2 regions of the Exiguobacterium sp. BMC-KP genome follow, and region 2 is predicted to be linked to the other one. Evidence: a T-box and tRNA genes for the amino acid it is inferred to sense, from the RefSeq annotation. Region 2 holds a T-box; the other holds one or more tRNA genes.

Region 1 (7,514 bases), on a different contig from region 2:
CTGCAGCCTTCGCGATCGTCATGGCTGCGCGTAAAGAAAATCGAAAAGCGGTTGCCGGAGCGATGATTGGTCTTGGACTCACGTCCTTCCTGACAGGAATCACGGAACCAATCGAGTTCTCGTTCATGTTCTTGTCACCTGTTTTATATGTCATCCATGCTGTATTGACAGGTCTATCGATGGCAATCGTTAACTTGCTCGGTATTTTACACGGCTTCTCCTTCTCAGCTGGTTTTATCGATTATGCCTTGAATTTCGGTATTGCAAAAAAACCATTGCTTATCATTCCGGTTGGTCTCGCGTTCGCGGTCGTCTATTACTTCCTGTTCTACTTCATGATCACGAAATTCGATTTGAAGACACCAGGTCGTGAAGATGAATCGCTCGTCACAGACACGGGAGTCGTTCTGACGGATTCAGACGATAAATATGAGCAACAAGCTGCTCAGATTTTTGCTGGATTACAAGGAACAGAAAATGTCACATCGATTGACAATTGTGCGACACGCTTACGTTTACAAGTCAAAGATCCAAGCATCATTGACGAAGCAGCGATTAAAGCGGCTGGAGCGAAAGGTGTCATGAAGATGGGGGCAACAAGTGTTCAAATCATTATTGGTACGGATGTCGAATTCGTTGCGGATGCGATGAAACGACAGAAGTAAAGAAAAAACGACCTCTCCTGAGCTCAGGAAAGGTCGTTTTGCTGTACGTTCACAACAGGTGCTGTTTTGCTCGAGCGATAGATCGGATAAAAGATTCCAATCAAGATGATGACGATCCCAATCCATTGAGAGCTCATCAGATGTTCACCTAAAATTAACACGGAACAGATGACAGCTGTTGGCAATTCTGCTGCTCCGAGCAAAGAGACGCTTGCTGGAGACAGATGAGGCGCACCAGCGGCAAATAAGAGTGGTGGCAAAATCAAGGCGAATAGACCGAGCGGGATCGCATATAGAAGAAGACCGTTTTCGAAATTCGTAGAAGATAAGAACGTCGTCGGTGGGTACATGATCATGACGAAAGCAAGACCACCTGTCATCATATAAAAACTCTTCTTTATGACGGGGAGATGGTTGGCAATGCGTCCACTAGCGAGTAGGAAAATCGAGAAACTAACAGCCGCTCCAAGACCAAACAACGTTCCGCGTAGGTCGAGGGGGCTCGAGTAAGCAGCACTCGCAAGAATTGCTCCGCCAATCAGTAGAATCGCGGACAGGAAGTGTGCGCGAGATGGTAAACGTTTGAATGCGAGAGCGTCGATGATGACACCAATCCAAGTGAATTGGAATAAGAGAATGATCGCAACGGATGCGGATACGGTCTGAAGACTTTGATAGTACAGATAACCGGTTGTACCACTTGAGATACCGATTAGCATGAGCAGACCAGCTGTCTTGATATCAAGACGAAGGTTTTTCGTGAATAAGGCAAGTCCGAAAATCATGAGCCAGCCGAAGAAAAATTGACTACCTGAAACGGCTGCTGAGTTAAATCCAGCGGCATAAGCGAGTTTGACGATCGTTGAGAGGACACCATAACTGATAGCGCCAATCAGAACGAATAAGGTTGCTTTTGAACGATGCATGAATAAATTCCCTCCATTTTTAATAAAAACCACACAAAAAAGGTTGCAACAGGGCCTTGTCCAGGTTTTTTGGACAGGGTTTGGTTGCAACCTGTGTGATTTATTGAGTTGATGTGTCGAGCAAACGATACAGTCGGGTTTTCGTTTGGTTGTACTGAACAGTCAGCGTGTTCCACTTCTTTAAAGACGCGGTAGCTTTCCGTGTTAAACGATTTAAATCCGCCGTTGACTCATCAATCTTAACGAAATCCGGTTTTTTCGTCAAGTGTGAAAGCACTTTCTTTTCGGCGTCCATCGCTTGACGATACGTTTTCGAGAACGTTTGAAATGTCTGCTGACGCGCCTTAATGATTGCTATTAACGCAGTTCCTTCTGTTTTTGCTTTTCCATCAAGCTTACTGACAACATCCTTAAGTTCTTCAAGGTCGAGTTCGGTGTATATTTCTTTACGTATCGTTTCTTCTTGGTTCAATAAGGCAAGACGTTCATCATTTAAGGCGTCTAGTTCCTCCCGTTCATTTTGGGAGCGTTTGATTTCTTCAGCCCCTGCATCAAGAACGGCTTGGTACGTATTAACTGAAATTTCGTCCTTACGAGCACGTTGATCGGCTAGCGTAAATGCTTTTTCCTCATCTTTCACTTGTTGTTCTAGCTTTTCATGAAGAGAAGCTCGTGAATCGTTAGAGCAGGCAACAAGTCCGAAGCTTGATAGAAACAGCAACGCTAAGAGTGATTTTTTCATCTGAATAGTAACTCCTTATAAATTCGAGTATTGCGCGAAGTTGTACGGAATGTGGAAATCTTCATCATAAATTGCAAACTGATATCCTTTTTTCTGAAGTCCTGCAACGATGGCCGGAAGTGCTTTGATAGCTTGTGGTTGTTCATGCAAGAGAATGATTTCGAACGGGCGCTCTGCTCGTCGAATGACCGTATTCGCTACTTCTTTTGCACTATCTTTGTAATACCAATCCATTGAATCGATTGACCAGTCCCACACACGGAAGTCTGATACATGAATGTCAGATGCCATCTTTTTCGTAATGCCAGGTGTTGAACCGTAGGGTGGTCGTGTCAAATGAGGTGTTAATTGTGTCAATGCATGAATCTTGTTCTGAACACTTTGCATCTCTGAGACATACTTACCTTTTTCGTACAATGTATCGTAATCATGTGTTTCACCATGTAATCCGATGTAGTGACCAGCTTTAGCAGCAGCTTTGACTTCTTTCGGGAAAGCATCTACCTGTGTTCCGAGATAAAAGAAAGTGGCGCGGGTATGAAGTTGATCTAATGTTCGAAGTAAATCCGGCGTTAAAGCAGATGGACCATCCTCAAACGTCAAATAGGCGACTTTTTTCGTCACACCATTCCATTTTTCCACACGTGCTTTTTCCATACTGACGACAGGAACTTCGGTGATGGATTGACCCGCAGTGGTCGATTTTTGATCAAGTGCAAAAACGTATCGGTACGCAACATATCCTCCAACTCCAAGAAAGATGAGTGTGAGAAGTAAGAAAAACCGTGGAAGAAACTTTCTTTTTTTTGTACGCGGTCGTGGACCGAGTTCGCTAGCGTGGCTTGAGGTAAATGGATCCATCGTTGTCTGTCGCTCCTTTTGTCAAAAAATATCATATACAGATAATGTAACATTTTGACTGTTTCGTTTGTAACAAACAGATGACAAAAAGATGACGAAAATCGATTTTTCTAAAAAATATCAATTTAATTAGAAATAGTCTGTCTAAAATAAAAAAACAACCACTTTGATAAGTGATTGTCTCGAGTATTTTTAGTGTTCTGTTACAGCGCATTCACTGCATTCCGTTTGATAGGATTCACATTGCTCATCCATTTCTTTTCCGCAATGGGCACACGTCTTTACGGGAAGTTCACGATAAAACTCAGCAGATGCTTCTTGATAAAGGGGCTGTTCCATGTGTTTTTCCTCCTTCAAAATAAAACGCAATGACAATTTTCTTATTTTTATTGTATTAGTACAGTTTGTTAATGTCAATCATTGTTTTATAACAGTTTATAAATGTCGAGTATTGATACAGGACAATAAAAAAGAGACATGCTACGATACCTAAGTAATCTGATAATGATAAGGGGGATTCATACATGACACAAGCAACACTTGATACAATGCGTGTCTTAACTGAACGACGTTCTGTTCGTCATTACGACGAAACGTTCAAACTTTCAAAACAGGAAGTAGAAGAACTATTAGAATGGACGACAGCAGCGCCGAGTGCTTGGAATCTACAACACTGGCACTTTACCGTTTTCCATTCAGAAGAAGCAAAACAACAACTTGCGCCGATTGCTTATAATCAGCCAGCTATTACTTCAGCTTCAGTAGTCATCGCGATTTTGGGAGACGTTCAAGCGAATCGAAACTATAATCCAGTCTATGGTCCAGCAGTAGAAGCAGGCGGTATGACAGAGGATTTATTCGATTCAATCAAGGCGCAAGTAGAGGGTGCTTACCAAAGCGAAGCATACGGGCGCGATGCAGCGATGTCGAATGCGAGCCTTGCTGCGATGCAGTTGATGCTTGCTGCAGAAGCGCGTGGATTATCAACACTCGCAATGGGTGGATTCGATCATCAGCGTTTTGCGGAAACGTTTATCACAGAATCACGGTACGTACCAGTCATGTTGATTGCTGTAGGTAAAGCGGTCGAAGATGCGAAAAAACGTCCAGCGTTACGCTTACCAATCGATCAAGTCTCAACATTCCTATAAGTCATTCAAAATGGAGGAAGCGGGGTTTGATTCCTCCATTTTCTTTTTTTCTTTTTTTCTTTTTTTCTTTTTTTTTTTTTTTCGAAAAACACTTGTCAGCCTTTTAGTTTCTTGATATATTAATACATGTCCTAGCAAGTACATAACGTACTGCAAACATGATTCTGTAGCTCAGCTGGGAGAGCGCTACCTTGACAGGGTAGAGGTCGCTGGTTCGAGCCCAGTCAGAATCATACCGAAAGCCCGCTTTTCCTTTAATGGAAAAGCGGGCTTTTTTTATTACTTCTTCAACTCATCTTCTGTGACCCATTTATGATTCTTGACCGGATCACCACCATCAGTCGGTGTATAGTCTACCATGTAGACTGTCGTCTCTTTTACTTCATCAATCGTTGCTTTCGCACCATCCATGCCTTTCATATGATCTGATTTGACGGTTGTTTCATCACCAACTTGTAATGGCTTAGTTGGTACTGGATCAAGTTCTTCTTGAATGACCCATTTGTGATTTTTCACTGTTTTCCCACCATCGGTTGGTTTGTAACTGATTGCATACACAACAGTATCGTAAGCTCCAGCAATGGTTGCTTTTGCTCCGTTCATACCGTCCATATGATCCGTCGTCAACGTGACGTCACTTCCTTTCGGATAAGTCGGAGTACTTGCTTCTTTTAAACCGGATGGTAGTTTTCCGTCACTTGAATGCATCATATCTCCGTGAGACATGTCATGTGAATTACCCGTACTTCCATCATTACTTGAATCGGATCCACAAGCACCGAGCCAAAGCGTGGAACTAAGAGCGAGAGCTGTTAACGTCCATGATTTTTTCATCCTTCATTCCTCCTGAAATCTCAAGTCTTTTTTACTATACCCAGCATTTGTGCAAATCGTGTGCAGACGAGGTGACAGTTTTGCCCGCCTGCGTTCATGACGCTTTTCTTCGCTATACTAAATGAGAGAGGAAAAGGAGGAAACATCATGCGTCGTATTTCATACTCGGTCGGAGGAATCGTTCTTGCGGCATTTTTAATTTGCGGCAGTGTGCTGTTCGGAACATTGTATTATCAGTTATCTCAAACGCGGACACAAGAAGTAGTCGATGGGTTGCTGAACCGCGGAAATACACATCGTGATGTACTTGTCGATTCGTATAATCAAGCAACGATGCAACATGTCAACATGATGGAAGCAAACTCGTCGTTTACGGTAGTCATCACAGATGCGAGTGGGAAACAACTTGAAGCGTCACGTCTTTTAACGCGTGAAATGAAAAGTGTATTAGAACATACAGATTTTGATTATCGTCAACAAGGTAAAGTCGTAACGATGCGAAATTTTTTAATGACGGACAGTCCGATTACCATTGAGGGAGAACATCGTGGTCATGTGTTTATGTTCGCTTCTAAAAAAATAGTGGATCACGTTCTTGATCCTTTGAAACAGCAATTTTTCCAAGTCGGTCTACTGGCACTTTTATTAGCAGGTGCAGCAAGTATTTGGACGACCCGTCTTATTTCACGTCCGTTGATTCAGATGGAAGACGCGACGGCGCGTCTCTTGGATGGAGAAGGAGGAGAGTTGCCGATTGATCGGCAAGATGAACTGGGACAATTGGCGCGTTCCATTCAACAATTAAAACAGGATCTCGATTTTTTGAATCGGGAACGCTCCGAATTTTTAACAAGCGTATCCCACGAATTACGAACTCCTTTAACATATATTAAGGGCTACGCGGACATTCTCGAACGTCAAACGTTGACGCCGGATGAACAACAACGCTACATCACAATCATTCGAGAAGAAAGTCAGCAAATGAATGAGTGGATCGAACAATTATTTTGGCTAGCGCGGATTGATGCCAATGCTTTTACGATGGAACGAAAGCCAATCGATATCGAAGATTTGATTCATCAGGTGATCCGGTTAGTGCGTAAGGACATCGAACAAGAAAATATTTTGCTCGAGATAGAAGGTGAGCGATTACAAGTGATGGGTGATGCGCAGCAGCTACGTCAGATGATCATGAATATCATCGAAAATGCGCGTCGACATACTTCGTCTGGGAAAATCATCGTTCGTTATGGTGTCAATGAAGCAGGTGCTTTCATTCAAATCGAAGATACAGGAGAAGGGATAGCTGCAGAATCCTTGCCTCATGTAACGAAACGACTCTATCGAACGGAAGCGTCTCGTTCTCGAAAGCATGGAGGAACAGGTATTGGACTATCGATCGTTGAAGCCATTGCGCAGGCACATGGAGCAGAGTTGATCATCAAGAGTCAACTTGGACAAGGAACACAAGTTACACTGCAGTGGAAGGAGAAATAAAATGCCGCATGTATTAATCGTAGATGATGAACCGAGAATGCTTGAACTACTGAAATTATACATTCAACCGTATGGATATACGTGTCAGCTTGTGGATTCTGCGCAACAAGCGTTTGATCTCTGTCGTCAAAATATATTCGATCTGATTTTACTCGATGTCATGATGCCAGAGATGGACGGTTGGACATGTTGCCGTCTCATTCGAGAACATTCTAACGTTCCGATTTTAATGGTAACGGCACGAAATCAGCGAGAGGACATCATCCGGACGCGAGAAGTCGGGGCGAATGATTACGTATCAAAACCGATTCAAGAAGGGGAACTGATTGGACGGATGGAAGTTTTATTGCAGCAACGATATGATGGTCTATCCTATGATCGGAAAGGATATCGTTGTAGCTACTTACAACAAACAATTTCGTTGACGAAAACAGAATTCGAGTTGTTAGGCGTTTTTCTGGATTCGCCAAGACGCATATGGACACGCGATCAATTAACGACATTGCTATGGGGAGTGGAAGCGTCTGTCGAAGAACGAACGATTGACTCGCATATTAGACATTTAAGAGAAAAATTGCGTGTTGCCGATTTTCCGATCGAACAACATCTTGAAACGGTTCGCGGCATCGGCTACCGCTGGATGCAATAATAAGGGGGAGCTTCAACCATGACGACACTCTATTTTGTAAGGCACGCCCATTCGACGTACTCACCAGAGGAACGGACACGTCCACTTTCTGACAAAGGACAAGCAGATGCAAAACGTCTACTTGAGACGTTTCAAGGGATACCGATTGACCGGTTCTACAGCAGTCCGTATCTACGCGCGATCGAGACG
Region 2 (7,514 bases):
CTTCGAACTCAGTTACCGTACCGAGTGCCGGATCGATATGCTGAATAGCAGACTGAACGGCGATTGCAGCCGCAACGAGATCGTCTTCCGCAATCGGCACTCCGTTTAACATAATCCGTTCCTCAAACTGAATGATGTACGGCGACGTAAATGTCCCAATCCGCAATCCTTCCGCAATCCCCATCTCACGTAAGAACGCAACCGTCGATCCTTTCCCGTTCGTGCCGGCGACATGAATCGTTGGAATCGCGTCCGGGTCAATCTGTAATTCCAGTAGCATCGCCTGCATCCGTTCAAGACCCGGTTTGACACCGAATGCTAGTAAACTCGATAACCAATCCAATACATCTTCTCGCGTCCTCATGCTGTTCGCTCCTTTAAAAAAAGTGGCTCAAGGAGACTTGAGCCACTGCTGTTATTAATGTGAGAGTTCGTTGATGCGTGCTTCGACAGCTTGACGTTTTTCCGTGTAGTCAAGTGCCTTCGCTTTTTCTTCATCAATGACATGTGCTGGTGCTTTACCGACGAAGCCAGGGTTGTTGAGTTTTTTCTCGACCCGTTCGACTTCTTTCGTATATTTGACGAGTTCCTTGTTCAAACGGGCAATTTCTTCCTCGATGTTGATCAAGTCTGCGAGCGGGATGAATAATTCTGCTCCCGTCACGATTGCACTCATCGCTTTTTCTGGTGCTGGCATCTGTTCTTCGATCCGGAGTTCAGACGCATTCGTGAACTTTTGCAAGTACGAGCTGTTTGACGACAAGTCGTCTTGAACGCGTGCATCGTTCGTCGAGATGAATAATTGAATCTGTTTCGACATCGGTGCGTTGACTTCAGCGCGGATGTTACGAACTGAACGGATAACGTTTTGAACCGCCTCGAAGGCTGGAACAGCTTCCGGGAAGTCGAGTGACGCATCACGTGTTGGCCATGCGGCACGTGTGATCGTTTCACCTTCATGCGGTAAGTGCTGCCAGATTTCTTCCGTGATAAACGGCATAAATGGATGCATCAAGCGCATGATCCGGTCGAGCGTATAGGCGAGAACCGAACGTGTCGTCTGCTTCGCTGCTTCGTCTTCCCCGTTGAGTGGTAACTTCGCCATTTCGATGTACCAGTTACAGAAATCTTCCCAAATGAAGTGGTAAAGAATACGTCCTGCTTCACCAAACTCGTATTTATCCGACAGACGTGTCACGTCATCGATCGTTGTCTGTAAGCGTGTCAGGATCCACTTGTCTGCTAGTGATTTCTCACCTGTTAAATCAATCTGATCAAACGTTAGACCATCCATGTTCATCAAAGCAAAACGGCTAGCGTTCCACAATTTGTTCGAGAAGTTCCATGTTGCTTCGATTTTTTCCCAGTAGAAGCGAAGGTCGTTTCCTGGTGTCGATCCTGTCGTTAAGAACCAACGCAGTGAATCAGCACCGTACTTCTCGATGACATCCATCGGATCAATCCCGTTACCGAGTGATTTCGACATCTTGCGTCCTTCCGAATCACGAATCAATCCGTGGATCAAGGCGTCTTGGAATGGACGTTGTCCCGTGAATTCATACGATTGGAAGATCATCCGTGATACCCAGAAAGCGATGATGTCATAACCCGTAACGAGTGTCGATGTCGGGAAGTATTTTTGATAATCCGCTGCGTCTGTGTTCGGCCAACCCATCGTCGAGAACGGCCAGAGCGCTGAAGAGAACCACGTATCGAGGACATCGTTGTCTTGCTCCCAGTTCTCGATGTCAGTTGGCGCTTCTTTACCAACGTAGACTTCGCCCGTTTCTTTATGGTACCAAGCCGGAATCCGATGTCCCCACCATAGTTGGCGGCTGACACACCAGTCACGGATGTTTTCCATCCAGCGTACATACGTGTTTTCAAAGCGTTGTGGAACGAAATTGACTTTGTCCGGTCCTTGTTGCTCCTCAAGTGCTTTTTGTGCCAGTGGTTCCATTTTAACGAACCATTGGAGTGAGAGATAGGGCTCAACGATTGCATCGGAACGTTCCGAGTGACCGACAGAGTGTAAGTGTGGCTCGATTTTAATCAAAACGCCTGCTGCTTTTAAATCTTCAACGATTTGTTTACGGCATTCGAAGCGATCCATGCCTTCGTATTTACCTGCGTTCTCGTTCATCGTTCCGTCTTCATTCATGACGAGGACACGTGGTAACTCGTGACGGTTACCGACTTCGAAGTCGTTCGGATCGTGGGCTGGTGTAATTTTCACGACGCCTGTACCGAACTCCATGTCGACATAATCATCAGCAACAATCGGAATCTCGCGACCAACGATTGGTAACGTGATCGTTTTTCCGACAAGGTGAGCATAACGCTCATCTTTCGGGTTAACGGCAATTGCTGTATCACCAAGCATCGTCTCTGGACGTGTCGTCGCCAGTTCCACGTGACCTGAACCGTCCGTTAGTGGATAGCTGAAGTGATAGAAGGCACCTTCGATGTCTTTATAGATAACTTCGATATCTGAGATTGCTGTTTTCGTTGCTGGGTCCCAGTTGACGATATATTCGCCGCGGTAGATTAAGCCTTTTTCGTAAAGTTTAACGAAGACTTCTTGAACCGCTTCTGACAATCCTTCATCAAGCGTGAAGCGTTCCCGCGAGTAATCGAGTCCAAGACCAAGTTTTGCCCATTGTGCACGGATTGTTGAGGCGTACTCTTCTTTCCATGCCCACGATTGCTCGAGGAATTTCTCACGACCCATTTCAAGACGTGATTGCCCTTCTGCCCGTAATTTTTGTTCGACTTTTGCTTGAGTCGCGATACCAGCATGGTCCATTCCTGGTAAGTAAAGGACGTCGAACCCTTGCATCCGTTTCATCCGTGTCAACATGTCTTGTAACGTCGTATCCCAAGCATGACCGAGATGTAATTTCCCTGTGACGTTCGGTGGTGGAATGACGATCGTGTATGGCTCTTTCTCTGGATCCTGATCAGCTTTGAAATAGTCACCTTTCACCCAAAAGTCGTACCATTTTTCTTCCGTTGCCTGCGGATCATACTTCGTTGGCATTGATAATTCCTGCATCCTGATCGCTCCCTTTTTGTCCATAATAAAAACGGCTTCTCTCGTCCTATGCTAAGGACGAAAGAAAGCCGTTGCTTTTTTCCGCGGTACCACCTTAGTTCATCCAAAATCGAATGCCCTCGAGCCACGTAACGTGTGGAGGACGGATATCGCTCGTAAGACTCACGATACCAGCTCGTGGGGTGACCTTCCTCCTGTTCGTCCGTCACATCTTTCAGCCAAGGATGTGTTCTCTATACCGGTACGAATACAGGACTACTCTTCCCGTCATCGCTGTTGCCATTTTCTTCTTTACTTATTTTAGCCGAGACTTCAAGTAATCGTCAAGAACTGCTTAACGACCGAATTCGATTTGGAGTTCCTTGAACGTCAATTCGACAGCTTCGATCGTCCGCTCGATGTCTTCATCCGTGTGGGCAATCGACAGGAACAGACCTTCGAATTGTGACGGTGGCAAGAAGACTCCACGTGCCGCCATTTTTTGATAATACGAACGGAACATCTCAAGGTTCGATGATTTCGCTTTTTCGAAGTTCGTGACGCGCTCATCTGTGAAGAAGACACCAAACATCGCGCCCGCCCGATTCGTCGTCAACGGAATGTTATATTTCGTTGCAGCATTCAGATAGCCTTCTGACAGACGACCTGCTTTCCGGTCGAACTCTTCGTAGTGCTCTGGTTTCAGCTGTGTCAATGTCGCTAGACCAGCTGCCATCGCAAGTGGATTTCCGGATAACGTACCCGCTTGATAGATTGGACCTTGTGGTGCGATCTGCTCCATGATGTCACGACGTCCGCCGTAAGCACCGACCGGCATTCCGCCACCGATGACTTTTCCGAGACATGTGATATCTGGTGTGACACCGAAGTATCCTTGGGCACAGTGGAAGCCGACACGGAAACCAGTCATGACTTCGTCAAAGATCAGCAATGTACCGTTTTCTGATGTGATTTCCCGTAAGCCTTCGAGGAATCCTGGTTCTGGTGGGACGAAGCCCATGTTCCCAGCAGCCGGTTCGACGATGACACCAGCGATATCGTCGCCGTGTTTTTCGAACGCAATCCGGACAGCGTCTAAATCGTTGTACGGAACTGTCAACGTCATGCTAGCGATTTGTGCTGGAACCCCTGGTGAATCCGGTAGTCCGAGTGTCGCGACACCTGAACCTGCTTTGATTAAGAGCGAGTCACCATGACCATGGTAACAACCTTCGAACTTGAGAATTTTCGTCCGACCTGTATATCCACGTGCAAGACGAAGTGCTGCCATCGTTGCTTCCGTACCTGAGTTGACCATCCGGACGACTTCAACCGATGGTACACGGCTAATGACGACTTCCGCCATCGCTGATTCGATTTCTGTTGGTGTCCCGTAACTCCACCCACGTGTCGCTTGTTCTTGGATTGCCGACGTGACGATTGGATCGGCGTGACCAAGGATCATCGGCCCCCATGACAAGACGTAATCGATGTACTCTTTCCCATCGATATCATAGAGCTTCGAACCTTTTGCGTGATCTGCAAAGATCGGTGTCATCCCAACTGATTTATAAGCACGAACCGGACTGTTAACGCCACCCGGCATGAGCGGGAGTGCCCGCTCGAATGCTGCTTTTGATTTTGAGTTCTGGTTAATTAAGCTCATTTCGACCCCTCCAGGTAACGACAAATGTCTTTTGCAAAATAGGTGATGATTAAATCAGCGCCTGCTCGTTTAAAGCCAAGCATCGTCTCAAGGACGATTCGTTCTTCATCGATCCAACCGTTTAAGGCTGCTGCTTTCACCATGGCATACTCACCTGATACGTTATAGGCGACAATCGGTAAATCGATTCGTTCGCGCACATCACGAATGATGTCCATGAACGCAAGCGCTGGTTTGACGATCATGAAGTCCGCTCCTTGATCAACGTCCGCTGTTGCTTCGCGGAACGCTTCACGACGGTTTGCTGGATCCATTTGATAACCTTTTCGGTCGCCTTCTCCTGGTGCCGAGTTCGCCGCGTCACGGAATGGACCATAATAAGCAGATGCATATTTAACGCCATAGCTCATGACCGGAATATGGCTGAAGCCGTTCTCGTCCAACCCTTGGCGAATCGCTGCGACGAATCCGTCCATCATCGATGATGGAGCGATGACGTCAGCACCCGCGCGCGCTTGTGAGATCGCTGTTTTGACGTGGAGCGGTAATGATGCATCATTATCGACCGTACCGTCCGCGACGACACCACAGTGACCCGTTGACGTATACTCACATAAGCATGTGTCGGCAATGACCGTTAGCTGCGGTGCAACCTTTTTAACGAGACGTGTCGCTTCTTGAACGATCCCATGATCGTGAAACGCGCCTGATCCTTGCTCGTCTTTTAAGTGGTCGTGCGGAACACCGAATAAGATGACGGATTCGATTCCAAGTGCGACGACTTCTTCAATCTCAGCCGTCAGATGATCGAGTGATAAGTTAAAGACGCCAGGCATCGAGCTGACTTCGCGTTTGATATCTTCGCCTTCAGCGACGAAGATCGGATAAATCAAATCCGATTTATGCAATTGGTTCTCACGGACGAGTGACCGGAGTGATGCGGTATGACGTAAACGACGGTGACGTGCGTATTCTAATGTGTTCATGCTGATTCCTCCTCAATGATACGATCAATCATGCCATCAACCGTGAATTCACGGGCGACATGGATCGGTTGAAGTCCGGCTGCTTTTGCTGCTTGCTCCGTGATCGTCCCGATGACGATGAATATCGTCTGTGGGACTAACGGCGCAATCGCTTCGACAGCAGAAGGACTCTGCAGTCCAATATAGGTAGCAGTTCTGACAAGTGCTTCAGGTAGTCGACGTGTGACGGTTTCATAGGTGATGATATCTTCAATCGTGAATCGATTCAGTTTCCGTAACTGATCGACTGGCGCTTGACGCGACCGATTTCCGCGCGCAAACACGATGTGATCATCGTCAGATAAGTGTGGCACAAGTTCTTCGACGAGCGCATCTCCTGTAAAAGTCGAAGGTATGAAATCAGCTTGTCGTCCGTACTTTAAAAGCACGTCTGCCGTCTTTCGACCGACGACCGCGATCTTGGTCTGTGTTAATTCAGACAACGCGTCAGCAATCCGGTGGACACCATTCGGACTCGTCACGACGAGCCAATCAATTCCCTGAGGCAACGTAAACGAAACGGGTCGCGTTTCAATGACCGGATAGTGTACACTCTCAATCGCAAATGCGCGTAGTCGAGCCACCTGCTCGTTCGTCGGTGGCCGACTCCCTGTAAACAGAACCTGCTTATAAGTCATCCGGAAGTGTCGCGAGAATCTCACGACCACCCGAAGCAAGCAAACGTTCGGCCACATCTTGACCGAGTTGCATCGGATCAAGACCTGATTCGCGCTCGAGTAAGATTTGCTCTCCATCAACAGATCCAATGAATCCGACAAGTGTCGTTGACATGTCTTCGTTGATCGTTGCGAATCCACCAACAGGAACATGGCAGCTACCTTCGATCGCTGCTAGGAAAGCACGCTCTGCGTAAGCCACTTTTTCTGTCATCTGATCATGGATCAGGTGCAAGAGATCACGTACTTCTTGGTCATGTTCCCGACATTCGATACCGAGGATCCCTTGACCGACGGCTGGAATCATGTCTTCTGTTGAAAGATATTCCGAAACGACGTCTTCAGACCAACCCATCCGTTGTAGACCAGCTGCTGCAAGCAGAATCCCGTCAAACGGACCATTTTTTAATTTATCGAGTCGTGTATCAATGTTTCCACGAATCGATTCGATTTTTAAATCAGGGCGGAGTTTTAGCAATTGCGATCCGCGACGTAAGCTACTCGTACCAACGATCGCACCTTCCGGCAAGGAAGCAAGACCTTCTCCTGTTTTCGTGATCAAGGCATCACGGGCATCAACACGTGCCGGTGTTGCACCGATGATAAGACCGTCTGGCAATTCAGAAGGTAAATCCTTCATGCTATGAACGGCAAAATCGATTTCTTCATCAATCATCTGCTGTTCGATCTCTTTTACGAATAATCCTTTTCCGCCGACTTTCGAGAGCGTCACATCCAAAATGCGGTCCCCTTTTGTGATGATGTTCTTGATTTCGAACTCATACGGTGCGCCGGCTTGTTTCAACTGGTCAATGACCCATTTCGTCTGTGTCATCGCTAGCTTCGAGCTTCGCGATCCAACAATGATTTTTCGCATGCTAAAATCCCCCTGTACAATGATAAAGGGGCGGCACAAGTCCGCCCCATGCATTTTCTATTGTAACACAAATCGTGCTTTGTTCATCGATTCACAGCTTTTGCTGAAGGTGTTGTCTCTTCTGAAGTCATAACGTCTTCTTCAAGACCTTCGAACAAGTCTTCGTTTAATGCAAACGTATCCATGAACTGTGCAATCCGCTCATCCGCATCTGGTTTCGCTGCCGCATCTTTGA

Evidence for each region. The T-box of region 2 lies ahead of ADM98_RS13655 (valine--tRNA ligase). A T-box ahead of a tRNA ligase gene usually reads a tRNA of that ligase, here a tRNA-Val.
Region 1: it encodes a tRNA-Val, which carries the amino acid that the T-box ahead of ADM98_RS13655 (valine--tRNA ligase) is inferred to sense. The anticodon was not compared.

What each region holds. Positions count from the first base shown of each region.
Region 1 is NZ_LGIW01000013.1:145,921-153,434, reverse strand. Features, by position in the region: gene nagE (N-acetylglucosamine-specific PTS transporter subunit IIBC) at 1-665, shown strand, start outside; gene ADM98_RS03620 (EamA family transporter) at 689-1,591, opposite strand; gene ADM98_RS03615 (YkyA family protein) at 1,692-2,333, opposite strand; gene ADM98_RS03610 (polysaccharide deacetylase family protein) at 2,349-3,194, opposite strand; gene yhfH (protein YhfH) at 3,387-3,533, opposite strand; gene ADM98_RS03605 (nitroreductase family protein) at 3,719-4,345, shown strand; tRNA gene ADM98_RS03600 (tRNA-Val) at 4,506-4,578, shown strand; gene ADM98_RS03595 (YdhK family protein) at 4,625-5,179, opposite strand; gene ADM98_RS03590 (sensor histidine kinase) at 5,327-6,676, shown strand; gene ADM98_RS03585 (response regulator transcription factor) at 6,678-7,325, shown strand; gene ADM98_RS03580 (histidine phosphatase family protein) at 7,344-7,514, shown strand, end outside.
Region 2 is NZ_LGIW01000015.1:1,504,655-1,512,168, forward strand. Features, by position in the region: gene ADM98_RS13650 (bifunctional folylpolyglutamate synthase/dihydrofolate synthase) at 1-364, opposite strand, end outside; gene ADM98_RS13655 (valine--tRNA ligase) at 419-3,055, opposite strand; T-box leader at 3,106-3,335, opposite strand; gene hemL (glutamate-1-semialdehyde 2,1-aminomutase) at 3,390-4,700, opposite strand; gene hemB (porphobilinogen synthase) at 4,697-5,686, opposite strand; gene ADM98_RS13670 (uroporphyrinogen-III synthase) at 5,683-6,363, opposite strand; gene hemC (hydroxymethylbilane synthase) at 6,353-7,279, opposite strand; gene hemA (glutamyl-tRNA reductase) at 7,363-7,514, opposite strand, start outside.